3 regions of the Glaciecola sp. 1036 genome follow, and region 3 is predicted to be linked to each of the others. Evidence: predicted binding sites of a transcription regulator. Region 3 holds the regulator's gene; each other region holds the start of a gene.
The links. Region 3 encodes sigma-54, which starts transcription at its own class of promoters, with help from an activator protein. Its sites were predicted from a motif close to GTTGGCACGNNNNTNGNNT; they were not measured.
Positions count from the first base shown of each region.

Region 1: a site for sigma-54 is predicted at 2,570-2,588, ahead of ACNKW3_RS03840 (PEP-CTERM sorting domain-containing protein). Genes of this name have one in related genera too.
Region 2: a site for sigma-54 is predicted at 3,751-3,769, ahead of glnK (P-II family nitrogen regulator). Genes of this name have one in related genera too.

Region 1 covers NZ_JBLWFH010000002.1:271,150-281,439, reverse strand. Annotated here, with positions in the region: gene ACNKW3_RS03845 (ABC transporter permease) at 1-1,018, shown strand, start outside; gene ACNKW3_RS03840 (PEP-CTERM sorting domain-containing protein) at 1,603-2,523, opposite strand; gene prsT (XrtA/PEP-CTERM system TPR-repeat protein PrsT) at 2,703-5,432, opposite strand; gene ACNKW3_RS03830 (ThiF family adenylyltransferase) at 5,575-6,435, opposite strand; gene ACNKW3_RS03825 (PEP-CTERM/exosortase system-associated acyltransferase) at 6,461-7,315, opposite strand; gene ACNKW3_RS03820 (efflux RND transporter permease subunit) at 8,031-10,290, opposite strand, start outside.
Region 2 covers NZ_JBLWFH010000007.1:163,158-173,447, reverse strand. Annotated here, with positions in the region: gene ACNKW3_RS12165 (PHA/PHB synthase family protein) at 1-874, opposite strand, end outside; gene ACNKW3_RS12160 (DUF6489 family protein) at 905-1,141, opposite strand; gene mrcB (penicillin-binding protein 1B) at 1,287-3,602, shown strand; gene glnK (P-II family nitrogen regulator) at 3,828-4,166, shown strand; gene ACNKW3_RS12145 (ammonium transporter) at 4,206-5,456, shown strand; gene ggt (gamma-glutamyltransferase) at 5,786-7,393, shown strand; gene ACNKW3_RS12135 (Dyp-type peroxidase) at 7,411-8,337, shown strand; gene hemL (glutamate-1-semialdehyde 2,1-aminomutase) at 8,345-9,631, opposite strand; gene ACNKW3_RS12125 (aspartate carbamoyltransferase) at 9,637-10,290, opposite strand, start outside.
Region 3 covers NZ_JBLWFH010000004.1:260,440-270,729, reverse strand. Annotated here, with positions in the region: gene gltB (glutamate synthase large subunit) at 1-6, opposite strand, end outside; gene arcB (aerobic respiration two-component sensor histidine kinase ArcB) at 507-2,861, shown strand; gene mgtE (magnesium transporter) at 2,885-4,246, opposite strand; gene ACNKW3_RS08425 (HPr family phosphocarrier protein) at 4,327-4,599, opposite strand; gene rapZ (RNase adapter RapZ) at 4,609-5,487, opposite strand; gene ptsN (PTS IIA-like nitrogen regulatory protein PtsN) at 5,549-5,992, opposite strand; gene hpf (ribosome hibernation promoting factor) at 6,000-6,287, opposite strand; gene ACNKW3_RS08405 (RNA polymerase factor sigma-54) at 6,318-7,814, opposite strand; gene lptB (LPS export ABC transporter ATP-binding protein) at 7,883-8,611, opposite strand; gene lptA (lipopolysaccharide transport periplasmic protein LptA) at 8,608-9,219, opposite strand; gene lptC (LPS export ABC transporter periplasmic protein LptC) at 9,173-9,733, opposite strand; gene kdsC (3-deoxy-manno-octulosonate-8-phosphatase KdsC) at 9,730-10,290, opposite strand, start outside.

The sequences.
Region 1 (10,290 bases), on a different contig from region 3:
CGCATCTAATGTCATGAGTTGGGAAAGCTATCAAGAGTTGAAAAGTAATCCGATGGTTGCGTGGAGCGCGCCAATTTCCTTAGGTGATTCCCATCACGGACACTCCGTTATAGGGACAACTAAAGATTATTTTGAACATTACAAATATGGTAACAAGCAACCTCTAACTTTTAGCTCGGGGGACGTATTTAATGATATTTTTGGTGCGGTTGTAGGCGCCGATGTTGCCGCCGAAAATAATTACAAGGTAGGTGATAAGATTGTCTTATCCCACGGAACGGGTCATGTCAGTTTTAGTCATCATGATCAAGCGCCATTTCACGTTACTGGAATCTTAAAGTCCACGGGAACGCCAGTGGATCAAACTATACACGTGAGTTTGCAGGGTTTAAATGCTGTACACCTCTCTAAAACAGCGTTATCCAAGGTTGTAGAAGCTTACAACAACAAGCAGCACGTAGATTTACCTGAATCTGGAATAAACGCGGTATTTTTAGGCCTATCATCCCCAATAGCCTCATTGCAAATTCAACGCAAGGTAAATACTTACGAAAAAGAAGCCTTATCTGCAATTATCCCCGGTGTAGCTTTGAATGAACTTTGGCAACTCATAGGCATGGTAGAGAACTTATTACTGGTCATAGCTTTTATGATTCTCATCGCTTCCATTCTTGGGCTTTCAACAATGTTGCTAGCCAGCATGCGCGAACGCCATCATGAATTTGCAGTCTTAAGAGCAATTGGAGCGGGTCCATTGGTCATATTTGGCATGATTCAAATTGAAGCTTTATTGTTAGCTTTCACTGGCGCTGTCTTGGCTTTATTAGTTGTTTGGTTAGGGCTACATTTGAGTAGCAGCTATTTAAGCGAGCATTTTGGTCTATTCATCGATACCAATATTTTTCATGCAAATACTTTTATCTTGTTCGCTATTGTTATGTTGGTGACATGCTTTATTGCTTTCATACCAGCGATTTCAGCGTATAGAACTGCATTACATACTGGTTTATCCAAATAGAGCAATATTCTTCGAGCATTAAGCTTAGTTATCGATGATAAATACTGCTATCAGTTATGCTTTAATTTGTTGAATGTAATAGTGCTAACGTGCAATGATTGATTCAATAGTCCTCCAAACAAAGCTATGCAAAAACCTAATGATGTATTATAGCGGTCTTTAATCTCTGGACGAATTAGCCACATATTAAGTATCCCCCAAAGTAGCTTGTTGCATTTCCAGTTGTTACCGACATTCTTTTTGTGGTTACCGCGAATTTTCTATCTAGTTAAGGATCTTATTTCCAGACCGCCGCAACTTTTGCTACCAAAGAAATAGTTAAAATAGGTTAACTATTTTACACAAATGGTTGTTTAAATATTTGGACTGATACATCTATTTGAGAAATAGATTTTTTAACTATCTGGCATGCTAAACGAAAGTTTGAGTGATCAGGAATGATCAAATTTGGCCAGATTTAACCAAAAGGATGTGTTGTTTTTATGAATTTGATCAATGTTGAAAAGTGTAAAAAGATTTGACGATCTGTACAAAAAGAAAAAACCGGCCATTAGGCCGGTTTTTCAGATTCACCAAACGAGGTCTTATTTTCTACGACGTGAAGCTACGCCAAAACCAATGATGCTTAGTCCAAGAAGCGCTAACATGCTAGGCTCTGGAACTAGACTAGCAGCGATACTTCCGTCCAAACCAGACTGACGTGCAGCTTGACCTGAAGAAGTAACAAATAAATCGCTAGCAGTAGGGATTACTGGAGTATCACCGTCTGGGTCAACGTTAGTATCTAGGTTCAACTTCGCATAATCATCGCTTGTTACAGCATCAAGAGCTAATTGCCCAGCGTCTTGGAAGTTGCCGTAATCGTCTTCAACGAAGAAGAAGCCTAGCTCAGCTGAAACGATGTCAAAAAAGATGTTAAGATTTGCAGCTTCAATGCTAGAACCTGTTACTTCAGCAAGCATGATTGAACGGTCGTTCGCATCATTAAGTAAATCGTTGAAGAAAAACTCAATGTAACCAGTGTAATACTGAGGACCTGCAGGCGTTAAGTTTGCAGTCAATGAATACTCTACTTGGATATCCCAAGTTTGTAAGAAACCTTCGTTATCTGTTCCTAAAGGCGGTACAAGTGGGCTAAGAGCATCAATGTCGCATTGACCTAAAGCACAATCTGGAGAAACCAAAGAAGAACTAGTTGATCCGTCGATTGAATTGTAAGGACCGCCAGGGATACCAGCAGCAGCTAAGTCGGCAGTAATGTTAGTATCTGTTACAGTGCCAGCCAATGACATATCTGGGTTTAAATCATAAATTGAAGTAGCCCATAACTGGCTGAAACCTAATTCAGTAAATTGGCCAGTTGCTGTGTCAGCGTCTGCAGAACCAATAAATCTGTTAGTATCATAGCTGTTGTTAGCAAGGTTTATGTATACGTTGCTTGCCATAGCTACACTTGAGCTTGCGATGATTGCAGTTGCAATACATGTTTTAAATAATTTGTTCATTAGTTTTTCCTTAAAATAACTGTTTGGTGAATCTCACTTACTAACAATGCACATAGGATGCCAACTTCTGAAATAAATTTTTTACCTTTATATATCAACAACATAAACCCATCATGTCGATCTGACAATTTTTATTTAATACCAAAGTGTTAAAAATGCTGACAACATTTAATCAATTATTAATTGAAGTTTTCCATAAGCTTTTTCTTCAACGTATCTTGTGAGCTCGTTCTTGGATTCAAACTATTGAGAATTTGCCGCGCTTCTTGTTTTTTGTTTCTTTCAATTAAGACCTGCGCATAATGAAGACCAACGGAAGGGTCTTTGGACGAATTGTTATATGCAATTTCTAAAGTGGTTTCCGCTTCTAATAACAGTCCATTCTTATAAAGAGCCCAACCATAAGTATCTAAAATTAACGGATGTTCGGGCGCTAAATTATTCGCCTGTTGAGCATATTCCAAAGCAGTTTCATTATTTCCTAGTTCTATGTTCACCATGGCTAGGTTATTAATAGCAACTAAGCTGCTTGGTTGGCTTGCCAATATATTTTCATAAATATCTTTAGCTTTGCTATTTAAACTATGCACCATAGTATATTCACCAGCTGCGTATTTCGCTAAAGGATTCGGATTACTGTTTGCTTGCTCAATAAGAAGACTCGCGCCTTTTTCTATTTGTCCATTATATGCCAGCGCAGATGATAGATTGATAGCATCCTCTAGCGCATTTGAATATTCATAATAGGAACTAAGATTCTCAACTGCCTTAGCATACTCGCCTTTGTTGAGAGCAACTATTCCAACATATTTTGGAAGTAAGGTGTTTTTAGATCCAGAAGATGAAAGCATATTAAGTTTCTTATCCGCTTCTGCATAATCCCTGTTCCGAATATAGTCTTGCACTTGAGCAAGCTGCAAAGCTTCGCTATTTGGAAACTTAGCCAAAGCTTGGTTCAGTGTTTGTCGCACTTTAGTAAATTCTTTTTGATTACTATATGTGCCAATAAGTCTTAAGTAAGGCATTACTTGCTCAGGGTAAAGTTGCAACCATCTTTTGTAGATTTCCTCTGCATCTTTAAATTTATCTTGATTGTAAAAAATATCTCCTAGTGACATCAGTCCAATATCAGATAGTCGACTATCTTTTGCATCTAAAATCTTAAATGCTTCATCTATTTTCCCTTGTTTTCGAAGGAAGGCAGCTAATAACATCTTAGGCTGTATAAGCTCAGGATTATCTTTGACCAAGGATTCTATAAAGAGGCCGTCTTCTTCGGAAAGTCCAGTTGCACCTGTTATTTTTAAATATTCTCCGCTCAGAATCTGATTACTAGGCTCGTCTTTCAGTGCTGTTTTAGCTATGTCCATTGCAAGTTTATAGTTTTCAGATTCAACCAGCGATCGAACGTAATTATTGACCACCGGGGTTTTCTCTGGTGACAACGCATAAGCTTTTTCAAATAATGCTAGTGCTTTATCTAGATTACCCGACTTGCCATATATTTGCCCTTCAAGAACAAGTCCTAATGCTGGTTCATCATTCGCTAATGCTCGAGCTAACGCCAATGCCGAATCTGTTTTACCTTGATTAACATAAATCTCAGCCAGCAATAGCCACTTTTGAATCACTTCAGGAGCAAGCTCAATAGATAATCTAATATCATCTACGCCGCTATAATCACCGGCCGCTATTTTGCTCAATCCCTCTTTTAATATGGAATCCGGCGTTTTAGCATCGGTGTTATTTATAATCTGTAATTGTTGTTGGGCTAATGAAAAGTCTTGTAATTTAGCAAAAACATTCGCGGCATCGTTATATAACTCATCATCGAGCTCTGATTGCCCTTTCAATGTTGCGATCGTTTCACCTGCTTCCGCAATAAGCCCTAATTCTAATTGCAATTTGGCCAACACTCGTTGTATGCCAAGTGTTTTTGGAAGTTGTTTAGCACTTCTTTCAATTGATGCATATGCTTGTTCTAGTTTTCCTAGTTTTAAAGCGCTTAAACCAAGAATGATGTCGTTTCGTAATTCAAGTAAACCTTCGTTCTTTGCTTTTTGAGAATGCAAAAAGCTATTTTCATAGTCCTTGTTAATAAAGTCGACTGACGCTTTGTAGAAATTGACAATCGGTTGCTCCGAATTTAATGCCATTAAATAATCAATGTTTGTAGTAGCTTGTTCTAATTGATTAGTGCGGATAAGAACATCTATTAATAAAAACCTGACCAAATGATAATTTGGGTGCAGATTCAATAACGCATTGTAGCTAGGAATTGCCTTATCATAATCACGATTAAACTCGTTGATAATAGCGTGGATAAATAAGTATTCTGCATAATTTCCATGGTCTTGTGGAAATTCAGCAATAGCAGTATTTGCCTCTTGAATATCATTTTTTGTAAAAAGAAGGTAAGCGTTAGCTAAAGACTCTTTGTTTTTATCCTCAAAAACAGGTGTTATGAGTTGATTCAGATTTTCTTTGAGTTTAATTTTAGATAAAAAGATGAAAAGTTGGACTGATTCACTAGCAGCCACATCTGAAACTTTATCGACTTCGCCTGACAAAGCTATAACACCGTCAAAATCTTCTTGATAATAAAGGGCTCTGGCAATGTTTGGTAGAACTATCCGCTTTGGAACACCAAGATCATCAGCTCTTCTAAGCTCTTTTTCAGAGGCTGCGTAGTCACCCAACTCTAAATAAATATTGCCTAATAGAAGTCTTGCTTCCGCATTATTTGTGTCTTGGGCTATTAGGGCTTTCAGCTCGACAACTGCAGTTTTTTTATCTCCAGCTTCAATGTTGGCTTTTGCACTGCTCATTAGTTCTTCGGGCGTCTGCTGACCACAAGATATTAATGTTAAGCTTGCGATTATTAATATCCAACGTATGTTCCATTTCATAGAGCCAATTTCCTTAGAGCCTTAAGGCAAATATTTTATTAAATTTAAACTTACAAACCATTTAAAACGCTAGAACGTGCGGAAACTTTATGATTTATTTAAAGCATAGAAGTTCAACGCTATTGTTATAGTAAAAACCTTACTAGCGCACTAACTTAGATTTTGCGATGCGATACTTCAATTGTTGCAAAGGCCCTTTATTACCAAATGCACATTTAGTTTTAACTAACTTGTTCAAATAAGCATCAAAGTGCATAGCGTAGGGAGCTTTGATAATTTCGCCTCTGTTTGTCAAAAATTTTAACACATTACTGGCGACAACTCCTCCACATAATTTAACACCTGCTATTGTCGAAGGTGTCTTCTGTGCTTTGAAGTTAGCTCCTTCGGGATAAACCAGATATTTCATCTGTATTAAGGAGGGGGATAATCCAACCATGAAGAGCACAAGCTTTTCTTCTAATGTCTCCACTGCTGAAAAGTTAAAATACTGGTCGTAAGACATAGAGCCAGGCAAGAAATTTAACATGGCAACGCCCATACCAATAGGTGCAGCAATAAACACCGGAATTCCCTTTTCTTGGCATTTTTGATACACCAATATTCGAGCTTCTAAGGCGAAGAAATCTAAGCCATCGACATAGCAATCAACGCCATCAAGAAAGCTATCTACGTTTTCTGGATTTACGCCATCCTTGAACGACTGGATAGTGCTTTCGGGATTTATATCTAAAGCAACTTGTTCCATCACATCGGCTTTTTGACGACCAACAGTGGACATGAATGCCCCAGCCTGACGATTGAAATTGTGAACTTCATAATCGTCAAAATCTGAAATATTGAATTGCTGAATGCCAAGTCTGGCGAGAGAAACGATATATTCAGCACCAACGCCGCCACAGCCGGCCACTGCTACCTTTTTGCTTCTTAAAAGGTTTTGTTCCTGTGGCGTTAGCCAACCTATATTACGTGAAAAAGCATTTTCATAATTAAAATTAGTCATTATTCACAACTGATTTATTCATGGTTTATTTTTCTTCGTACAATTGGCCTTCAATCATCGCCAACATATTCTTAAATGCAGTTTTAAGTTGTTTCTTAAATATTCTTGCATCAATGTAATAAGGCGCTCTTTTACCATGGTAATTTACGGTATCGCCAATCTGATTAAATTTGATACCGACAAACTTCATGTTTCTAGCAAGCCTTGGCTCCATCATTACAAATACATGATATCTTCCCGTTCTCAGTGCTGCAGCACCAGCTGCCAAATACAGGCCTATCGCGACGAAAGGAAAACATCTTAATTCTTCCTCAGAATATTCATATTCGTTGATGCCACCAGTTGCAGCATTTTTGAATTTATCCATACGTCTTCGGCGAAAGCTCGCTGGCACCGCCAATCGGGAAATTTCACAAATCTGATTTCGCGGAAAAGCGTTTGGATGTAATTTTTCGTTGGTAATGCTGTCTTTGCAGAATTGTTCTATTGGCAATTGCTGCTCATCATTGTCTGTATAGACCAACCTAACAGTACCAGCGAAATGACGACTGTATTTATGTTGAATAATATAATGCTGAGAATGTTCATCGACCGAAGTTTTTTCTAGCTTATCTTCACACAAAGGAAGATAATTCATCTCTTCACAATAAACCTCATGTCTGATTCGATAACACTTATCGAGATCTTCTTGAGATTCGGCGATTTCAGAATGAAAATACTCGCAAAAATGCTGAGCTAACTGCTTCGCTTCTTTCGCCTTGTTATAGGCATCAACAACTTTTTTCACTTTACTTAGGTTATCCGATTTGAAATGTTTTATGGCCACAAATAAAGCATGTGGAATTGTGCTCCAAAAGTCATGAATTTGTTCTGAACGCATTTGGTTATTTACCTTACAATAGTATAGTAATCGTACTGGCTCAATCAAACTTTAGAGAAAAACGTAATAAAGTCTGATCTTTCACCCACCACCCTTTGTATAAATTAAAAGTAAAATATCCATATAGACTCTAATAGCCCGTCTCCGACGAACTATGCGACGCACGCACAATCAAGATGCATGCCAAAAGCAGTCGCTTATTTACGATAAAAAAACGCTTACAAATCAATAGTCGTCTTAAGAAAAAAAACGTATCACCTTCTCTTCATTATGAAAAGTGTCTCAAAAAGGAGACAGTTGAATTTAATACGCATGTAAACTCATCGTTTAATTTGTTAAGTAGTTTCGCTTTTATTGTTAATGTTTATAAATATTGCGAGTTAAAATTAAACCAAAGTCTATTTTTTGACGCTTTTTTTTGCGATTATGAAAATGTGATGAAAAAGAGACACTTTAGGAAGAATTCAAATTTTAATTGGGTTACAGAGCTTGGATTAACCTCATTAAAGAGCAAAGATTTTTCCTAAATTTCTTGAAGTATCATTACCTTATCTAATCATTATTATTATTTTTGCAAACGTCTTATTTATAAAATCACTTTTTTGAACTTTTGAAAAAAAAAGTAATTCTTTATTTTGATTAATATCAAAATCGCTGCAATTTGCAAATTATTTGACGATTAGAACAATATTTAAGCAGTGAGTATTATAATCAGTTATGCTTTAGATGTATTTTCTGACAGTTCATAGCCATTGCGATAAAACAACAGCAACAGTGACGGTAACACAATAAGGTCGATTGCTAGAGCAAGTACTATTATAGTAGCTGTTAATATGCCCATTTCAGAGTTAATTGCGAAATCTGACAACCCAAGAACACTGAATCCGCTGGCGAGTACTATGGTGGTGATAATTAAGGCTTTACTTACGTGCTTAAACGCGTAATTCACTGCTTCTAAGCTGTTTTTGCTTTGTTTAAAGTTTGACTGATATTTAACCAGAAAATGAACAGTATCATCCACTATAATGCCAAGCGGAATGATCATAACCACAGCGAGCGCCATGCTTATGGTGCCAGAGAATAAATACCATATTCCAAAACCAAAAACCGCAGGGAAAATATTAGGTATCAAGCTGATAACACCCAGTTTAACATTCCTTAGCGCAAAAAACAGAACAACTGAAATCAGCAACAAAGCGACTATAGTTCCTTCTAATATACCGTCCATGTTCGATTCACTTATATGGGCAAATATTAAGGGGATGCTTGCCCCACTAATTGTATATCCAGCTCCATTGTCAGCTACCCATAACTTAGCTCTACTTTCAAAATCCGTAAGCGCAATACTGCCTAAGTTTTTTGTGGTAACTATTAATCGAATTCTCGATTTACTGATATCAAGCTGATTATTAACGTCAAGACCGTAGGGTAAGGACATCTCATAAAGTAAGGTGTATTGTGCTGCTAAAGTACGCTTTTCGGGCATGCTATAAAAATCTGGGTTATCTTGATTTAACACCTTGTTCAAACGTTTTAATATATCTGCGTATGATAGAACATGATCCACCTCAGGTTGCTCTCTTAACCAAGATGTAAATTCGTCTAAAAATGCTAAAAACTTTGGATCGAATATGCCGTTTTCTTCGCCGGTATCTATGGCTAAGTCTACCGTAGTAAGTCCTGTTAAATTTTCCTGTTGATAGTCTGCAACTTCTCTAAATTCATTGCCTTTATTGAAATAATCTATAGGAATATCGTTCAACTGATTTTGACTCGCCAAATAACCAAAACAAACAAATAAAGCCGTAACAGACACCAATATTGGCTTGCAATATCGAGTTAAGAACACTGTATATTTGTGCCAGATATTTTCAGAAGGTTCCCCTGCCTTTTGTTCTTGGCTAATCACAGTGAAAGGAAGTTGAACTTTCTTAAGTAGCGCTGGAAGTAAAAAGATTGAAAACCCGCAGGCGAATATCACGCCAATTGCGACTAAATTGCCCATATCATGAAGCACTGGTACTTCGGCGAAATTTAAGGTTAAAAAGCCTAATGCTGTTGTAGTACTTGTGATTAGAACGGCACTCAAGTTGATTTCTAACGATTTACCGATAGCCTCCTGCTGACTATAGCCATCTTCCATAAACTTTCGAGTACTTGAAATTATGTGCACGCAATCGGCAATGGCTAGAGTCATGATGATCACAGGAACATTCACAGTAGCAACGTTAATAAACATGCCTAACCAACCGCCAAGTCCCATTGTTGAGGCTATGCTTACCATCACAATCAAGAGCGTAAATAACGTCCCTTTAAAAGTCTTCATAAAAAGGGTCAGTAGCAAGGCAAAGATAGCAAACATCAATGGGAAAAGGGTCATGGCATCTTTTTGTGCAGCTAAAAAGAACGAATCTGTCATGATTACCAAACCGCTAAGACGAATTTCGTGGGCTTCATTTTCCTCAATAACAGGTTGAATAAGATCCCGTAAAAACGCGCCAATTTGATTAATTTCTTTGGTTTGATCACCGTTTGGTAATTGAACCGTAATATTAATCATGGCCACTGAACCATCTTCAGAAATCAGTTTGTTGATAAGTTCTGGCTCAGACAAACTCACCTGTCGAATGGTTTGTATATCTTCGGTTGAGAGGTTATCGGTGCTAGGTACCAAATCTTCTATGACTAGATCTTCATCATATAAATAGGTCCGCTGGTAATTGGTAATTGAATCGACCCTTAAAGATAATGGTGTTTGCCAGCTTTGCTCGGTGAGTTTTTTAATTAGGGCTAGGCTTTGTTGATTAAATAAATCTCCATTTTTCGCGCTAATAACAATAGATGCACTTTCATTTTTACTAAACGCTTTTTGCATCTGCTCGTAAGCTACTCGTTGGGGGTTATCCGGCTCAAAAAATACCCGATAATCACCTCTAAAATAGAGGTTCTTGGCGCCAATGGAGGTTAAGACAATA
Region 2 (10,290 bases), on a different contig from region 3:
AGTCTTTTTCAGGATTTACCCAAGAAATCATAAATACTTGATAACCACTATCTAATAGCCCTTTCACCAATGATTTTTTGGGTTCTAAATCCATTACATAATATTTGTTAATAAATGGTGGGGTAATTAATATAGGCGTTTGATGAGTTGTTTTAGTTGTCGGCGTGTAATGTAGCAGTTCAATGATATCGTTACGGAATACAACTTTCCCTGGCGTATTAGCCAAATTACCACCAATCGTAAATGCCGATGCGTCAGATTGGCGCATTTTTAATGCTTCCAACGGACTGTGTTCAAGATCTTCCAAATAAGCTTGCATGCCTTTTACAAGAGACTGGCCATTAGTCGCCATAATCTCATCACAAACTTCAGGATTAGTCAGAATGTAATTTGTTGGCGACAAAGAATTCACGTATTGACGGGTAAAAAACTGCGCTTGTTGATGCTTTTTCTTATCGGTAAATTCAACTGCATCTACCATGTTAGTGAGCATTTCGGCGTTTAGTAGATAGGACTCTTTAATATAGTGAAAGACAGGATTATTTTCCCAGTCAGCATGTTTAAAACGTTTGTCTTTATTCTGATTGGTCCCGTTTGTCGCTGTTTCAGGCTTTTCTCCCATGAGAGCTTTAGATGCCTGCTGCCAGAGTTCGCTTTGTTTTTGAATATAGTCAAATTGTTGATTGACCAATTTGGACATATCGACTTTAGTTTCGTCCGCAAGAAGATTTTGTAAGCGTTCAAAGTTAAATGGATTAGGCGCAGTTTGTCCTGATTCTTTGCCTGCTCTGGCGAAAATATCCTGGACCATAGCATTAAAAACGGTCGCATATTTATCAATAACTTTTAATACATCTTTTTCATCTGAACCCATAATTTTTGGCCTTATATTGGGTGATGTTGATCACTTGGTGGATGTTTTGGTCATAAAATCCGCTAACATTTTTTGGTAGGCTGCAAATCCTGACATGCCTGATTCCATCGCGGGTTTAATAAAGGTTTCAAACGCTTTGGTGGGATCTTGTTGGCACTTTTTAATCATATCTTCTGTTATTTGATTATGAATCTGGCTAAAATCGGGCAAACCAAAAACTTCTCTGGCTTCGGCGGGTGATAAATCAACTTCAATAGTGACTTTCATAAAAACCTTTGACTGTAAAAAAGAGTTGAACGTTTAGCCTAAAAACATGCCTAAGTTTTGTCCAGTCTTTTCGACTAAGGTATCAGCAAGAATAGTAACCATAACATGTGACCATTGTATTAACTGTTGGGAATAACTTAAAACATTGAAAATTTTGCGTGCGCTATTAGCTCCTTTTAGATGGATCAAACGACATTTCTTCAAACTATTTTTCCTTGGCATAATCGTTGTAGGCAGCTACCTGGTTTACATTGATGCCCAAATAAAGGAACGCTTTGCTGGTAACAAATGGGAAGTACCTGCGCAAATTTTTGCGCGCCCCTTGGTTCTTTCGATTAAGCAAGAAATTACGGTTGCAGAGATTCAGGATGAATTGCGTCTTTTAGGATACCGACAGGTAGCCAAGGCCTCCGAGGTTGGTGAATATAGCCTTGGTAAAGATAGTCTCAAGATTTATCGTCGGGCATTTAATTACGCCGATTTGGTTGCCAAAGAGCGCCTTATTGATATTCGTTGGGACGGCAGTCAGATTTCCCAAATAATTCTGCCTCAAACAAGTCAAACAGCTAAGCGCATCATGTTAGAGCCATGGTTAGTATCGCGATTAGTTGGTGGTTTAACCGAAGATCGAATGCTGGTGTCTAACGACGATATTCCAGCCTTGTTGAAAATAGCTTTAATTGAGGTAGAAGATAAAGACTTCTATCAACATCATGGCGTTGCGCCACTGTCTATTATTCGCGCTTTAATTGCCAACGTGGCGGCGGGACGAACAGTGCAGGGTGGGAGCACATTAACTCAGCAGTTGGTTAAAAACTTATATCTTACCCGTGAGCGAAGTTATATTCGGAAAATACGCGAAGCCGCTATGGCCTTAGTGATTGATTTTCGCTACAGCAAAGAAGAGATTTTAAATGCCTATATAAATGAAGTATTTTTAGGCCAAAACGGTGCGGTCGCGGTTCATGGGTTCGGTTTAGCCAGTCACTTTTACTTCAATAAACCATTAAAAGAATTAGAATTTGAGGAAATTGCCACCCTAGTTGCCATGGTCAAAGGGCCCTCATATTACAATCCTGTTCGATTTAAAGACAGAACCTTAGAAAGACGAAATTTGGTACTAAGGATATTGTTTGAAGAGCAGTATCTGAATAAGTCAGAGTACGAAGTGGCCATTCAAAAACCACTAAAAACCTCAGATAATCCAAGCTTGGCCTCTGGTAAACATCCAGCATTCATGGACAAGGTGCGAGCTGAGTTGGACGACATTGTTGCGGCACCTGAACTAAGGCAATCGGGCGTTAAGGTATATACAACGCTAGACATCAATGCCCAGCGTCGCGCAGAAAAAGCCGTTATTGATACCTTGAAGAGAAAGCAAAACGGTAAACTGCCTGAACTTGAATCTGCAATGGTTGTAAGCGACATTCAAACAGGTGAAATCAGAGCCATTGTTGGGGGTAAAAAAACTGGTTTCGCTGGTTTTAATCGCGCATTACATGCCTTGCGTCCGGTTGGTAGCTTGATCAAGCCTGTGGTTTATTTAACAGCGCTGGAAAATCCCTATTTGTATAATCTGGCGACACCGCTTGAAGATAAACCTGTAGAGTTTAATGACAAAGGCGGCAAAAAATGGCGGCCCATGAATGCTGATAAGGAATTTAGGGGGCAAGTACCTTTGCTAACCGCTCTGACAAATTCCTATAACGTGCCTACGGTTAACTTGGCGACTCAAGTGGGGTTAGATGAAGTTCTGGCAACCTTAAATCGGTTAGGCGCAATAAAAGACATTGAGCCGCATCCGTCGTTAGCACTTGGCGCCGTTGAATTAACGCCGTTGACAGTAAATCAGGTATATCAAACTATCGCAAATAATGGCGAATTGCGTCCTTTGCATGCCTTAAGTGCAATATCTACCCATGATGATGTGCTGATTTGGAAACGAACAGAGAGTTTTCAGCAACGGGCGAATGAAGATGCTACCTATCTGTTAAATTATGCGCTACACAAAGTGACCAAAGAAGGCACTGCTAAATCCTTGGGCGCTACCTTCCCCAATGTTGCTATGGCCGGAAAAACAGGAACAACAGATGATTATAGGGACAGCTGGTTTTCTGGCTTTGACCGTAATTTAGTCGCCAGTGTTTGGTTAGGCAATGACGACAATAAACCGGTTTATATGTCGGGGGCAAGTGGTGCTCTGCAAGTATTTATTGAATTCCAAAAACAACAAACGCCTAAAAACCTATCGCGGAGATTTCCTCCCACTCTAATGATCGCGCATTTTAATGCGGATAACGGAGAGTTGACTACACCCGGGTGTGGAAATGTGATCAGTGTTCCTGCTGTCAGTGAAGCACTCCCAAAAACGGCAAAATGCAACAACCAAGTAGTTGAAACGCCCAAACCCAAAAAAGAGGCTCAGAAGAAGTCTTGGTGGGAACGCTTGTTCGGTGGTTAATTTCAACTTTTTAGTGCAGGTTTGAATCCTTTTAACTTTTTTGCACCAAATTAATGCGAATTTCGCTCTATGCACAGAATTGGAGCGTAAAATGTAACTTTTTGTTTCCTTTTTATCTTTAACCTATTGAATTTAATACAATATTAAATTTGGCATTGCTCTTGAATTAGCCTGAACCAATAACCCAAACGGTTGGGAATAACAACAACTACTCAGGAGCAACATATGAAACTAGTCACAGCCATCATTAAGCCTTTCAAGCTTGATGATGTTCGCGAGGCCATTTCCGAGATTGGTATTGACGGTTTGACCGTTACAGAAGTGAAGGGTTTTGGTCGTCAAAAAGGCCATACTGAACTTTATCGTGGAGCTGAATATCAGGTCGATTTTCTACCTAAAGTAAAACTTGAAATCGCTGTAAACGATGATCAAGTAGAGCGTTTGGTTGAAGCCATTGTTGGTGCAGCAAAAACTGGCAAAATTGGTGACGGAAAAGTTTTCGTCTATGACCTTGAGCAAGCGGTGCGTATCCGTACCGGTGAAGCAGACGCTGACGCACTTTAAGTGCTCAGCCAGTACGGTAACGATTAACGGAGAACAACTATGGAACCAACATTTGAACTCGCTTATGCACTGGACACATTTTACTTCTTAATATGTGGTGCATTTGTAATGTGGATGGCTGCTGGCTTTGCAATGCTAGAAGCTGGACTTGTAAGAGCAAAAAATACGACAGAAATTCTAACTAAAAATATTGCTCTTTATTCAATTGCTTGTCTTATGTATATGATTTGCGGTTATATGATCATGTATGGAACAGGAGACGATCCGTTACACGGAGCGACTGCGTTCCTTAATGGAATAGTCGGTGACGGCGTCGAAGAATTTGGAGATACTTACGCTCCTTCTGCAGACTTTTTCTTCCAAGTGGTTTTCGTAGCCACAGCTATGTCTATTGTATCTGGTGCTGTTGCAGAGCGTATGAAGCTTTGGTCCTTTTTACTGTTCGCAGTGGTAATGACTGGCTTTATCTATCCAATGGAAGGGTCTTGGACTTGGGGTAGTTCAAGTGTGTTTGGTATGTATACACTTGGTGATCTAGGATTTTCTGATTTCGCAGGTTCAGGTATCGTTCACATGGCCGGTGCTGCGGCAGCGCTTGCTGGTGTATTAGTACTTGGTCCTCGTAAAGGCAAATACACTGCTGATGGTAAAATTAACGCTATCCCAGGTGCAAACCTACCTTTAGCCACCCTAGGTACTTTCATCTTATGGATGGGATGGTTTGGCTTTAACGGTGGTTCTGTTTTAGCAACTGCTTCTGTTGAAAGTGCTAACTCAGTTGCTATCGTATTTATGAATACTAACCTAGCTGCTGCTGGTGGTTCAGTTGCTGCATTGCTTCTTGCTCGCGTTATGTTCGGCAAAGCTGACCTTACTATGGCCCTTAACGGTGCGTTAGCAGGATTGGTTGCTATTACTGCTGAACCTTCTGCGCCAACTGCGCTTATGGCTACAATCATCGGTGCTGCTGGTGGTTTATTAGTAGTATTTAGCATTATCGGTCTTGATAAGCTTAAGATTGACGATCCAGTAGGTGCTATCTCTGTTCACGGCGTAGTAGGTCTATTAGGTCTATTAGTAGTACCTTTATCAAACGATGGTTCTAGCTTCTCTGGTCAAATCATTGGTGCATTAACTATCTTTGTATGGGTATTCGTAACCAGCTTGATTGCTTGGGTAATTATCAAAGCTATCATTGGTGTGAGAGTGACTGAAGAAGAAGAGTATGAAGGTGTTGATCAGAGCGAATGTGGTCTAGAAGCATACCCAGACTTCACTACTAAGTCATAAAAAATACAGACACACTGGGAAAACCAAAAAAGAAGCAGTCAAACAGAATAAGAACAAGAAAGAAGAATAATAAAGACTGCTAACCAACTTTGTTGGATATTTTAAAACCCTGCCTCGGCAGGGTTTTTGTTTTATTGCAGGATAAGTTTGCGCTCTTATTTTACAAAACGCATACTATGAAAAGCAGAAGAATAAGATGAAGAAGAATCATGAAGAATAATGCACTACGGCTCCATTTTTTAAATAATGAACTACGGCTCCATTTTTTTGGGGTTGGGTTGTTGCTTTGCTCTTTTACGGCATCTGCTTTTGACAGAATTACCGGGGAGATGTTTGCCACACGTTCAGAGGTGATTGCTCAACAAGGGATGGTGGCGACGAGTCAACCGCTGGCGACCCAAGTGGGTTTAGATATTTTAAAGGCCGGTGGAAATGCCATAGATGCAGCAATTGCTGCTAACGCCATGTTAGGGTTAGTGGAACCAACGGGCAGTGGTATTGGGGGAGATTTATTTGCCATTGTTTGGGACGCCAAAACTAAGCGTCTGTATGGTTTAAACGCCTCTGGCCGTAGTCCTCAATCTCTTTCATTAGACTATTTTCAAGAGCAAGGAATAACAAAAATTCCTAAATTTGGGCCTCTACCTGTATCCGTACCGGGGGCAGTGGATGGATGGTTTATGCTCCATGAACGCTTCGGTTCTGTTGAGATGGAGAAAATACTAGCGCCTGCCATTGGCTATGCAAGAAACGGTTTTCCGGTATCAGAACTCATTGCCTATTATTTTGAGATGAACCAAAAGCGCATAGGGCACTATCCTGGATTCGAAAGCACTTTCACTTTTAATGGTAAAACGCCTCAGAAAGGCCAGATATTTCGTAATCCTAACCTTGCAGCTACCTATGAGAAAATTGCAACCGGTGGGCGTGATGCTTTTTATAAAGGCGATATTGCTCGAACCATAGGGGCGTTTATGGAATCTCAAGGGGGCTTCTTATCTTATCAAGACATGGTAGCGCATTTCTCTGAATGGGTAGATCCAGTATCAACCAACTATCGTGGTTACGACATTTGGGAGTTACCCCCTAACGGACAAGGCATAGCTGCATTGCAGATCCTCAATGTACTTGAGCTTTATGACATTGAAAGCATGGAAAGAGACAGTGCGGAATTTGTCCACACATTCGTAGAAGCAAAAAAACTAGCTTTTGAAGACAGAGCCAAGTTTTACAGTGACCCTGCATTTAATAAGATTCCAGTTGATTGGTTAATCTCCAAACAATATGCTAAACAACGTCAACAACTGATCCACCCAGAAAAAGCTGCTAAACGTTATGATGCCGGCAGATATGAAGGGGACACCATATATCTTACGACCGCAGATAAAGACGGCAATATGGTGTCATTAATACAGAGTAATTATCGCGGTATGGGCTCAGGAATGATACCGACAGATTTAGGTTTTGTGCTGCAAAATAGAGGCGAAATGTTTGCTTTGCAAGAAGGGCACTTCAATCAATTTGAGCCGGGTAAACGACCGTTTCATACCATCATTCCAGCGTTTGTGACACGTAATAATGTACCCATGCTAAGTTTTGGTGTCATGGGCGGCGGCACTCAACCGCAAATGCATGCACAGATCATTGTTAACTTAATTGATTTTGGCATGAACTTACAAGAAGCAGGTGATGCTCCTCGTATTTTACATTCAGGTTCTAGCTCCCCTGAAGGCGATATTATGAATGATGGTGGATATATAAGCCTTGAATCAGGATTTTCGTATAAAACTCGACGTGAATTAATGGAAAAAGGCCACAAAATTCAAGATGTCGTGGGCGCCTATGGTGGTTATCAAGCTATTTTGTTTGATAGCAAACAAACGGTATACTATGGTGCATCAGAGTCCCGCAAAGACGGGCAAGCCGCAGGGTATTAGCGAGAATTATAATAACAATGAGTCAACCACAAAAAGGCGTTTGCGCCGAACCTAACTTACATGCTCAATATTTATTATTTAATGTAGTTGATGATGATTTGTCAGCAATTCGCAGCAAACTAGCTGTATGTTTGGATATTTTCGATTATTACGAAGACGAACATTATGAAGCTATGGTTTCTGGGCTGGTAGGCATTGGCGCAAGTTTTTGGCAAGAGTTGTATCCAGACGCCACACCAGCTGGGTTATCACCTTTTCCTGATATGCAGTCAGAAGATAGATGTGCGCCAGTGATGATTGCGGATATATTTGTACAAATACGTGCCGATCGATTAGACATTTGTCACGAAATAGGGATTAAAATTGTCGATCTCTTTAAGTTGCATACTGAAATGGTAGAGCAGGTGAGGGCATTTCGATATCTCGATGGACGTGATCTCACTGGGTTTGTAATAACAGATGAAAATCCCAGAGGAATGAAAAAACTTGATATTGCAATAGTTGGTGATGAAAATCACGGCTTCCAAGGAGGCAGCTATTTGCATATTCAGCGTTATCGCCATGACATGGCGCGCTGGAACGCGTTGTCGGAATCTCGCCAAGAAAAGATCATGGGTAAAACCCGAGAACATAATTTACCAGTGGTGGATTCAGGGCTTTCTTCCCATGCCTTTAGGACTAAAATTACCGGCCCTGATGGTGAGTACCCTATTTTACTGAATCAAAGCATGCCGTATGGCAATATGAGTGTGCAGGGCTTATATTTTGTTAGTTGTGCCAGACACCCTGAAGCGTTTAAACGCTACTTACACAGTAGAATTTACGGTGACCAGCAAGGACATTACGACCGATTGTTAGATTATTCTAGTGCAGAGACAGGCGCTGCTTTTTTTGCACCTTCTATTACATTTATCAAGCAGCAAGCGGGCTTGCTGCCTGTATAATAGATGATTATTTGTCGATACGAGCGAAAACTCTATCGGCGGCTGCTAGGGTCTCATTGATTATCTGTTCATCATGTAACTTGGACACAAATCCCGCTTCAAAAGACGCTGGCGCTAGGTAAACGCCTTCTTCTAACATACCATGATAAAATTGATTGAACTGCTTGGTATTACAGTTAATGGCTTGTTGATAATTCACGACCTTTTCTACATCGGTAAAGAAGATACCAAACATAGAGCCGGCAAAATTAATAGTCATAGGAATTCCGTGTTTGTGTGCCTTCTCAGCGAATCCCTCAGCAAGTCGTTGGGTATTAGCAAAGAGTTCTGGGTAAAAATCACCCTCTTTGATTTGCGATAAAGCGGCTAAACCTGCTGCCATTGCAATCGGATTACCAGACAGTGTTCCAGCTTGATATACAGGGCCAGTAGGCGCAATGTGGGTTAAAATTTCTCGTTTCCCACCAAAAGCACCAACGGGCATTCCACCCCCTATCACTTTACCTAGACAGGTTAAGTCAGGAACAACGCCATAGTGCTCTTGGGCTCCGCCTCTAGATACTCTGAAACCCGTCATAACTTCATCAAAAATCAACACTGCGTTATATTCGTCACAAAGTGATCTTAAGCCTTCTAAAAAGCCTTCTACTGGAGGAATACAGTTCATATTGCCGGCGACTGGTTCAACTATGATGCAAGCAATATCATTTGGATTTTGCTCAAACGCTTGTTTTACTGATGCAAGATTATTAAATTCTACGGTCAGGGTATGTTTGGCGTAGTCAGCTGGTACACCTGGGGAGGATGGCACGCCAAAGGTAAGTGCACCTGAGCCAGCTTTTACCAATAAAGCATCTGCATGTCCGTGATAACAACCTTCAAACTTAAGGATCTTATTTTTGCCGGTATAACCTCTGGCTAAACGAATAGCACTCATGGTGGCTTCAGTGCCCGAATTCACCATACGCACCATTTCCATGCTGGGGACTAGAGAACTCACAAGTTCGGCCATTATTACTTCGGCCTCTGTAGGTGCGCCATAGCTTAGACCATTTTCTGCAGCATCAATTACCGCTTGTCGAATTTTGTCATTGTTATGGCCTAAAATCATTGGCCCCCAAGATTGGATGTAGTCTATATAACGTTTTCCATCGACGTCCCAAATATAAGGACCATCTGCTTTTTTGATAAATTTAGGTGTACCACCTACAGCCTTAAATGCTCGCACCGGTGAGTTGACACCCCCTGGAATGGTTTTTTGAGCGCGTGCGAATAGGGTTTCTGATTGATTCATAAAGCTTAACTTCTCTTATTTGAATACCAATGAACAGGTCTATCAAAATCGGCAACTTTATCTGCAACACCCAATACAAGGGCGAAAAGAGCCATTCGAACTAAGACACCATTATCGGTTTGTCTGAATATAGCAAGATTAGGGTTCATATTGAGGTCATTATCTAATTCATTTGCCTCTGCTCGAGAATCTCTTGGCAATGGATGCATAATGACAGTTTGGGATTTAAAGTGTTGAGTATAGATTTGTTGGTTAAGTCGGAATTTACCTCGGTAGCGATTTGCATCTTCTTGAGAAGCAAATCTTTCTTCCTGAATTCGAGTTTGGTAGCAGATATCTGCTTCTACCATACCTTCTAATTGTTGACTGATAGTCAACTGGTGCCCAGCATCAGTGATAATGCTGCAAATTTCATCTGGCATACGTAATTCAACCGGAGAAATTAAGGTAAATTGGATATTCTTAAACAGCGTGAGCATTTTCGCTAAACTATGTACTGTTCGACCATGTTTCAAGTCACCAATCATAGCGATGTGCAAATTATCAATACCAGCGCCATAAGAAGCTCTTTCTTTGGCAATAGTGTAAAGGTCTAGCAATGCCTGCGTGGGATGTTCATTTGCGCCATCGCCACCGTTGAGTACAGGTATACGGCTTCC
Region 3 (10,290 bases):
ACCCATATAATACTCCTATCCACCAAGCCTAGTTACAGCTAGCTTAGTGACTATGTTGAGCTGTTGTCAGCAACAATATATTCCCAATCGGAAACGATGTCCGAGGCACAATTTTATTTTTATTTTGTCGTCAGCGTGCAATCTGAGAGTATTTTGCTCAATGCATAAGCATCGAATTATTATTCATTCCTCTAAGCGGGAAGTTGAAAATACCGATTTCACCAAAAGAAATCAATTATCACTCTGTATAATATTATCATTGATTTTATGAATAATAGCTATCCTTTTGTTTTGCATGATAATATTTTAATGCTGTTTTATTTGAAGATTTTGTAAATAAAACGAAACAAAGTTAATTACTTGTGAAAATTAGTTGTCGCTACAACTTTATGCGCTACATATTTATTCACTTTGATTTTTTTAATTTTCCATTTCCTCAATAGCACTATGTTAAAAGTTGAATTCTTGTTAGCATTTGAGATCTTGTATCTGGAGTAGAAAGCGTTATGTTAATCAAACAACCAGCCAATTCCTGGGCTATCAAATTCGCAAAGTTTGTAGATAAATGGGGCACCATTAAGGTCAGTGTTCTATTTGTGCTATTGCTACTGGTATTTTCATTGGTTGGAAGTTATATCATTAGAACGGCGATGGGCAGTGACATTGAAACCGCCGACTTTATTAGTGCATTTGTATTAACGCTCGTAAGCGCACCATTGTTGGTTTATTTCTTTAGTAAATTGATTAAGCAATTAGAACATTCGCGCATTAATTTAGAAGAAGCAGTGTCGCAACTGGAACGTTTACGCCGCCACGATGTAATTTTGAATCGTGAACTTCAAAACAATATTCGCCAATTGAATTATGAAATTGAACAGCGAAAAAATGCTCAGCTCGAACGGGAAAAAATGTTTACCGAGCTAGAAAGGCAAATTAAAGAAAAATCGGATCAGGAATTACAAGCAAGACGCCTTTCAACACTCACACGCTCTATAATAGACGCATCGCCTGATTTAATATACTACCGCAACGAAGAGGGACGGTTTGCTGGCTGTAATAAGGTAGCCGAAGCCTTAACAGGTAAAACTGAAGAGGAATTATTTGGGTTAACCCCCCACGAGGTTTATGACGAAGACTTAGCCAGCCAAGTAGTAGCTTCAGATCATGAAGTATTAGAAAAAAATACCAGTATTACAGAAGAGCTTTGGTTGCGATTCGCTGACGGTAAAAAACGCTATTACGAAATGCGCAAAGTGCCTTTTTACGATGCCGATGGCCATCGATTAGGACTCTTAGCTTTTGGGCGAGATATGACCGACCGCATGCGTTCTCAACAAGCTATCGAGCGTGCTAGCCAAGATAAAACCAAGTTCATTGCCACCATTTCCCATGAATTGCGTACTCCCTTAAACGGCATTGTTGGGTTAAGTCGAATGCTCAGAGACACAGAACTCAGCAATGAGCAATTTGAGTGGGTCAGCACCATTTATGCTAGTGCCATCACCTTGGGTAACATTTTCAACGATATTATTGATCTTGATAAGTTAGATAGAGATAAAGTCGAAATTCAACTTAAATCCGTTAATACTAAGAATTTTGTCAATGAAATAGCCAGCATTATCAAGTTATTGGCAGTTGATAAAAATCTTAAATTCCATCACGAAATCGTTGAGCCTGTGCCCGTAGGTTTTGAAGCTGATGGCACTCGCTTACGCCAAGTATTATGGAACATGCTTTACAATGCTGTGAAGTTTACCCCAAAAGGTTCGGTGTCTTTAACCATGAAGTCAGAGATGACGAGTGATACAACGGCTGACATCACCTTTACCATTCAGGATACGGGAATAGGCATTGCGAAAAGCGAATTAGATAAAATTTTCGCTATGTATTACCAAGTGCAAAGAGACGATTTTCAAGCTGCCACAGGCACAGGTATTGGATTGGCTATCTGTAAGCAAATGGTGGATAAAATGGGTGGTCGTATCCAAGTTAACAGTGAATTGAATAAAGGTACTGTATTTGAGATTACTCTACCGGTAAAAATATCTACCTCTCACATGAATTTGGAAGAACTAAGAGTATCAGGATTAAATATTCTTTTGGTTGAAGACATTGAACTCAATGTCATGGTGGCCAAAGCCTTACTTGAAAAGTTAGGACAGCATGTAAGTGTGGCAATGACAGGGCAGGAGGCGATTGATCAAGTAAAAGAGCATGATTTTGATTTGATATTACTCGACATTCAATTACCTGATATGACAGGCTTCGACGTGGCCAGAACCTTGTTAGAAGAAGATTTGGTGTTACATACACCTATAGTTGCGTTAACGGCTAACGTAATAAAAACCCGCGAAGAGTATCTGAAAAATGGCATGGATGATGTCATTGCCAAACCTATAAAGAAAAGTCGCGTCATACAAGTATTCAACGAGTTGTTTGCCTCAGACGATTTATTAGATGGACCTGATTCTGTAGTGGATAGAATCGAAATTAAACAGTCTTCACCGAAAGTCATTGATTCTGAAATGTTGACCATGTTGCTCGATACCATTGGCGAGTCAATGGTGTTTACCAGCTTGCAAGTATTCAACGAAAAAATTCCAGAGTACATGGAGCACTTGAAAGATTCTTTAGCCGCTGAAGATAAAGACGAAGTATGCTCACAAGCACATAAAATTAAAGGTGCTGCAGGTTCAGTTGGGCTTAGTCGTGTACAGGCAAGTGCTAATCAGATACAGCAGGGCGACCATCCAACTTGGTGGGAAAACGTCCATGACTGGGTTGAGCAACTCGATATGGCCATAGAGCAGGATACAAAAGTTTTATCCAAGTGGTTAAACGAACAGCAGATTGATGATTAAAAGATAACCAAGCTTTAATCTTGTTAAACCAAGAATAAAGTTGCTGTACCAAGGAAGGTGAAAATCCCCACAACATCTGTGATTGTGGTCAAAATGACGCTTCCAGCTAAGGCCGGATCGATTTTTAGTTTCTTCATGATGATGGGCAAGGTCGCACCAGATAAACCTGCGGCTAACATGTTCATCATCATGGCAAAAGCAATCACACCACCAAGAGCGAAATCTTGCTTCCATATGGCTATTACTCCGGCTATTAAAACGGCCCAAATTAAACCGTTCAAAAAGCCTATAGCAAGCTCTTTGCGTACTAACCATAAGGAGTTAGATGCGCTAACATGGCCTAACGCCATACCACGGATTACCAAGGTTAATGTTTGATTTCCTGCCACGCCGCCCATGCTTGGTACTATGGTGTTAAGTATAGCCAAAACGGCTAATTGGCTTAAGGTAGATTCAAACAAATCACTCACGGCCGCAGCCAATAACGCGGTAAGTAGATTAACGCCTAACCATACCGAACGGCGTTTGGTACTTTGACCAACTGGTGCAAAGGTATCTTCTTCATCATCAAGACCGGCCATACTCATCATGGAGTGTTCAGCGTCTTCACGAATAATGTCGACCACGTCATCAATGGTTATACGTCCAACGAGTATATTTTCATCATCGACAACGGGCGCAGAAAGCCAATTGTAACGCTCGAACATACTGGCTACTTCACTCTCTGGCATATCCACTAGGATTGCTTCAGCTTCATCATCCATTATCTCCTCGACAGTGACGTCAGGGTGGGTGGTTAGCAAACGAGAAAGTGGCACTGTACCTAACAAGTGGTCTTGTCGACTGACTACATAGAGTGTATCTGTGTTTTCGGGTAATTCGGATTTCAATCGTAAATAGCGAAGCACCACGTCAATGGTAACGTCTGAGCGCAACGTAATGGTGTCGGTATTCATGATGAAACCGGCAGTATCTTCGCCGTAAGATAGGGCCTTCTCAGCGCGCAGACGATCTTGAGCGTCCATAGACGCCAAAATGGATTGTAAGACGTCTTCTGGCAAGGTACTTAAAGTTTCTGCCAGATCATCGGTGTCCATGTCTTCTAGTGCGTCCACTACACTAGCAGGCATCATTTTCGAAATGATACCGTTACGAACATCCTCGGAAAGCTCTTCTAATACTTCACCATGAAAGTCAGCATCAATTAATTGCCATAAGTCATCACGGGTTTTGGTTGGACTAGATTCTAATAAGTGAGCAACATCACTGGCGGGTAATTCAAGGAGTACTCTGCGTACGCGAACAAAAGCGCCAGCAGATAAGGCTTGAGATATGTAGTCGAGTCGTTCTTGCGTATTTGACAACGCTTCTACTGTCTCAGACATACAATCTCCCCTTGATTATTTTTCCAAGATTATACCATTAATTATTAAAAATGTGCTGTGAATCTTTGATTTCTTTAGATTTATTCTTGTTCGTCAAATTTATTCTGAATAAGCGAAACTATGGCTTCCATAGCCTCTTCAGCGTCATCTCCGTCACATAAAACTTCGACCGTTTTACCTTGACTACTTTCAAGCATCATGAGCGCTAGAACACTGTCAGCAGGCGCTGTATTATCGCCTTGTGTCAGGGTGATCTGTGATTGATGTTGATTAGCAAGTTGCACCAACTTAGTGGCGGCTCTTGCGTGCAGACCTAGTTTATTGACAATGGTGACGTTGCGTCGAATCTGCATATGTAATCCTTATACCAATTTCATGGGGTTAGTTTCACCCTTAACGCGCTTTAGTTCTCGGTGCTTTATTTGCACATCGCCATGACTGGCACTGAATGCATCAGCCAAAGATTGCGCCACAAATACGGAACGATGTTGACCACCTGTACAGCCGATAGAAATGGTTACATAACTTCTATTATTTCGCTCTAAGTGTGGTAGCCAAGTGGTGATCAAGTTTTGAACTTGCCAGATGAATTTCATCACTAAGGGTTGCCCGGCTAAAAACACTTCCACAGGACCGTCTAATCCAGTTAGCGGGCGTAAATCGGGGTCCCAATGAGGGTTAGGCAGAAATCTTACGTCGAATACATAATCTGAGTCTTTGGGTAAACCATATTTAAAGCCAAAGGATTCAAATACAATGACTAAATCTGTGGTTTTTTTACCAAGTACTCTTTCTCTGACTAATTCAGCCAGTTCATGCACCGACAAATGGTCTGTATTAATGGTTAAATCTGCACTTTCAGCAACAGGGGCTAATATTTCTCGTTCTGTTTGAATAGCTTCGGTCAAACTGTTACTGAGTTTAAACAATGGATGTAAACGACGAGTCTCGCTGTAACGTTTAATCAATACGTCATCACTGGCATCTAAAAAGATTATGGTGACTTCCCAAAAAGACGGTAAGTAATCAAGTACGTCGCCAACCTCTTCTTGTACTCTAGGAAGGTTGCGCACATCAATACTCACTGCGACCTGGTCATATTCGTCGGTGATGGCGTTTACTAATGTTGGGAGAAGGTTGACGGGAATATTGTCAACACAGTAGTAACCCAAATCTTCGAGCGCTCGCAGCGCGATTGATTTTCCTGACCCTGAGCGGCCACTGATGATAAGTAATTTCATTACTGCTAGTCCACTTTGCCAGTTGCAACTTTTTCCTAGCTTACCACAAAGAAATGAAATGTTAGGCTAATGCGGCAATTATTTGATTTTTATTTTCAGCACTGCGTATCGCTTTAACAATATCTTTATTACCTAATTTTCTAGCAATAGCGGCTAAAGATGCGAGGTGTTTTTCGGCTTGTTCCTTGGGGACTAAAATAGCGAAGAAAATATCCACCGGGCGATTATCGATAGCATCAAAGTCTATGCCTGAATCACTGGTCACAATAATGGCCATTACATTGTCGATTCCGCTTATGCGACCATGAGGAATTGCAATGCCGTTGCCAATGCCTGTGCTGCCCATTTTTTCGCGGCTTAATAAACTATTAAGCACATCAACTTGATCGAGTGAGGGATTTTGTTTTACCGCAATCTCGCTGATGATTTCTAAAATTCGTTTTTTGCTTTGGCACTCAACCGCACATTTGGTGCGGTCAAGTGAAATTATGTCTGAAATTATCATACAACACTTAGTGGCGTTTTAGTTTCTCTTTGTGTTTGATGACTTGTCGATCCAATTTATCTATCAGCGAGTCAATGGCTGCATACATGTCGGTATGCTCTGAATCAGCAAATATTTGACCACCGTTCAAGTGTAACGTGGCTTCTGCTTTTTGATTCAACTTTTCCACATTTAAAATCACATGAACATTATTGATGTGATCAAAATGACGTTCCAACTTTTCAAACTTAGTATCTACATAATTACGAAGAGAATCAGTGATTTCAACGTGATGACCAGTTAGGTTAATTTGCATAATGCTAGGCCCTCTTTTGTTGTATAAGTCTTAGATCAGACTCTTACGTTGGTTTGATGGGGGAATGTTTAACGATTCCCGGTATTTTGCAATGGTTCGCCGAGCAACTTGAATTCCTTGCTCTGCGAGCAACTGCGCAATTTTGCTATCACTCAGTGGCTTAGCCGCAGGCTCTGCAGCCACTAATTTCTTAATCAAAGCTCTAATTGCAGTAGATGAGGCGTTTTCGCCAGAGTCCGTTGCAACATGACTTGAGAAGAAATATTTCAGTTCGAAAATACCTCTAGGTGTATGCATATATTTCTGGGTGGTAACACGTGAAATTGTCGATTCATGCATATCCACCATCTCTGCTACATCGTTGAGTACCATGGGCACCATTTTTTCAGGTCCCTTTTCGAAAAACTCTTTTTGTCTTGTCACTATACAATGTGACACTTTTAATAAGGTTTCGTTTCGTGATTCTAAACTTTTTATAAACCACTTTGCTTCTTGCAGGTGGGATTTTATAAATTGAGACTCAGTTGGGTTTTTTGTGGTTTTCGCTAAACTGGCGTAAGTGTCATTGACCGAAAGGGCAGGAAGGGCGTCGTTGTTTAATTCAACCATCCACACGCCTTTGCTTTTGTACACATTTACATCAGGGATGACATATTCTGGTTCTTTGGTTGAAATGGCTGTACCAGGTCGCGGATTTAGCGTTTTAAGCAACTTCATAACTTCACGCAGTTGCTCCTCTTTCAATTTAGTTTTTCGCATTAAGGTGCGATAGTCTTTACCACCAAGCAAGTCTGAATATTCTTGAATTAAGTCTCTTGCTTCTTTCAACCAAGGTGTGTCCACAGGAAATTGATTTAGCTGTATCAGCAAACATTCTTGTACGTTTCTGGCACCTGAGCCTACAGGGTCACAGTGTTGAATGCGTTTTAATACACATTCAACTTCATCAAGTTCAATTTCTTCGTTGTCTAACGATTCTAAAATCTCTTCACAACTTACGGTGAGGTAGCCAGCTTCGTCAATGGAATCAATGATAGCGATAGCGATACTTTTGTCGTTATCTGAAAAATGACTCATTTCAATTTGCCAAAGCAGGTGGTCTTGAATGGAGTCGCTGGTTTCACCTTGATATACGTAATCATCGTCAGGATTTGAACCCACCATTTTGATAGGAGCCGAACTAGAACCTAAATACTCATCCCAAGAAGTATCCACGGGTAAATCATCAGGAATATCACCTTTCTCTAGGGCATCATGGCTATCAAGGGTTTCTTCCCTGGCAGAAGCTGATTCAGTGAGCTTTTCTCCATTGTTATCAACATTTTTGTCGATATTGTTATCTAGCTGTTGTTTGCCGTCTTGCTCGGGATTGTGTTCGGTAAGTTCTAAAAGCGGGTTAGATTCTAATGCTTCTTGAATTTCTTGTTGAAGATCCAAAGTGGATAACTGCAATAACTTAATTGCCTGCTGCAATTGCGGCGTCATGGTGAGCTGCTGACTGAATTTAAGCTGTAACGAAGGTTTCATTACTATTTTACACTTCCACTAAAAATTGCGATTTCATTAAGTTCGCTAAAAAGTTGTTAACCACTTTATCACAAAGAGAACTGCTCTCCTAGATAAACGTCTCTAACTTCTTGATTTGCTAATACTTCTTCTGCTGTACCAGCAGCAATCAAAGAGCCATGGCTTACAATGTATGCAGTTTCACACACATCTAAGGTTTCTTTTACATTATGATCGGTGATTAAGACACCAATCCCTCTTTCTTTCAACTGATAAATTATTTTCTTTATATCACTAACAGAAATAGGATCAACACCTGCGAAGGGCTCATCTAATAAAATAAACTTGGGGTTTGCGGCTAAAGCTCTTGCTATTTCTACTCTGCGGCGCTCGCCACCGGATAAACTCATGCCTAAATTATTTCGGATATGATTGATGTTAAAATCGTCTAAAAGCTCATCGGCTTTCTGTTCTCGCTGCTCAGCACTAAGCTCTTTTCTAGTTTGCAAAATCGCCATGATATTTTCAAACACAGAAAGTTTTCTAAAAATGGATGCTTCTTGGGGAAGATAACCAATGCCATGTCTGGCTCTTTCATGCATAGGTTGATAAGTGAGCTCATTTTGGTCGATGGAAATTTCGCCTTTGTCTAGCGGGACTAGGCCGACAATCATATAGAAGGTAGTGGTTTTTCCTGCGCCGTTAGGGCCCAAGAGACCAACAATCTGCCCCGTGGACACTTCCAAACTAACGTCTCTAACAACCTGTCTAGACTTATAGGATTTCGCTAAATGTTTTGCACACAGGGTACTACTCAATTTACACCTTCGTCGTTTTCGTCTTGGTCACCAAAGCTTATAACAGTATTTACTTTGCCTTCATTGTTACCATCAGAGCTTGCATTGATTTTATCATTTAACATGTCGTAAGTTATAGAAGAGGCTGTTACTTTTGATTGATCTTTGGTTATCTCAGCATTGCCGGTTAAAGTTATGGTCTTGGTCGCGACATTGTATACAATAGCATTTGCCAGCGCACTTACATAGGAGCCATCTTCAAGCCTTTGACGATAGCTGGCTGGTTTGCCGGTGGCGGTAATAACCTCGTTACCTTTAGATGCATCGGCTTCTACTCGGTCTGCTTTGATTTCCAGACTACCTTGTTGAATCACCACGTTATCGATCAAAATAGAGGTTTTTGCTTTACCATCCAGTTCTTGATCATCCGAGCGAATATTCATGTCTTTTTGAAAATCTGTCACTATGGAATCAAAGCTAGTGCTATCTTGCTGCTCTTGACTGGTCTCTTGGGCATTCAGCATAAAACTAAGACAAAGCCCAAGACAGATCACTGGTACGCATTTGACCAAGCGTTTACCACTAGCTTTGAGGAGAATAAAAAGTGCGTACATGTTGTTTAAGCTCATATTTTTGAGTTGCTAGATTACCTATAATGCCAATGCTCTTAACGTTAAAATTTTCACCAACAATTTCAACAGGTTCGTCAGATAATAAGGTTTTGTCATTTAAATTAATTTCAATGTATTGAGTATTAATTTCTTTGACATACTCTTGCTCATTGAGATTTAGTATTTTGACGTTGCGTTCTAGTTGAATGCGACTGTTCTCGTATAAGGTACCTTGTTCAGCGGTGACTTGCCAAGGCTCACCAGTTTCCATGTATACAGTGTAAGTCGGGTTATCAAATACCATAAATCCCAAAGGCTGGTAGTGCTCCATTTTGGTTGCTGCTACCTGATGACTCAAAATACCATTATCATCAAATATTTTACTATTCAAATTGACGACTTGATAGGTTGGGACAACGATTAAATCTTCATTCGCTTTGGTTTTTGCTTCTTCTTCATCAAAAAGAATCACTAGATACAGACCAATAACAGCTGAAAATATTAACGCTATGCTCCAGCCAATTCTGTTCATATACTAGCACCATGTATTTTATCAAGCAGCCCTTTCGATTGTAACACTAAATCACAAAACTCTCTCACAGCACCTTTACCGCCCGGCAGAGAGGTTACGAAGTTTGCTTGCTGTTTAACACTAGGGTGAGCATCTGCTACGGCTACTTTAATTGCGCTACAAGAAAACAAACCAAGATCTGGTACATCATCACCTATACTGGCTATTTCATGTTGCGAAATTCCGTGAGTTTGCATCAATGATTGTAGTGCCTGATATTTTTCTTCTTCGCCTTGTATAATAAATCTGGCGCGCAGTGATGTCATTCTTTTTTCGACGATTTGTGACTGACGGCCGGTAATGACAGCAATATCTACTCCGTTATTTGCAAGTGCTTTTACGCCGTAACCATCCTTGCTATTAAAGGCTTTCAATTCTTCGTTTTGGTTACCCAAATAGATAAAGCCGTCAGACAGAACTCCATCCACATCTAGCACAAGTAGTCGAATATCCTTACACATCGCAAAGATATCAGCATCAACTGGGCCATAAAGTGTATCAACAGTGTTTTTAGAAAA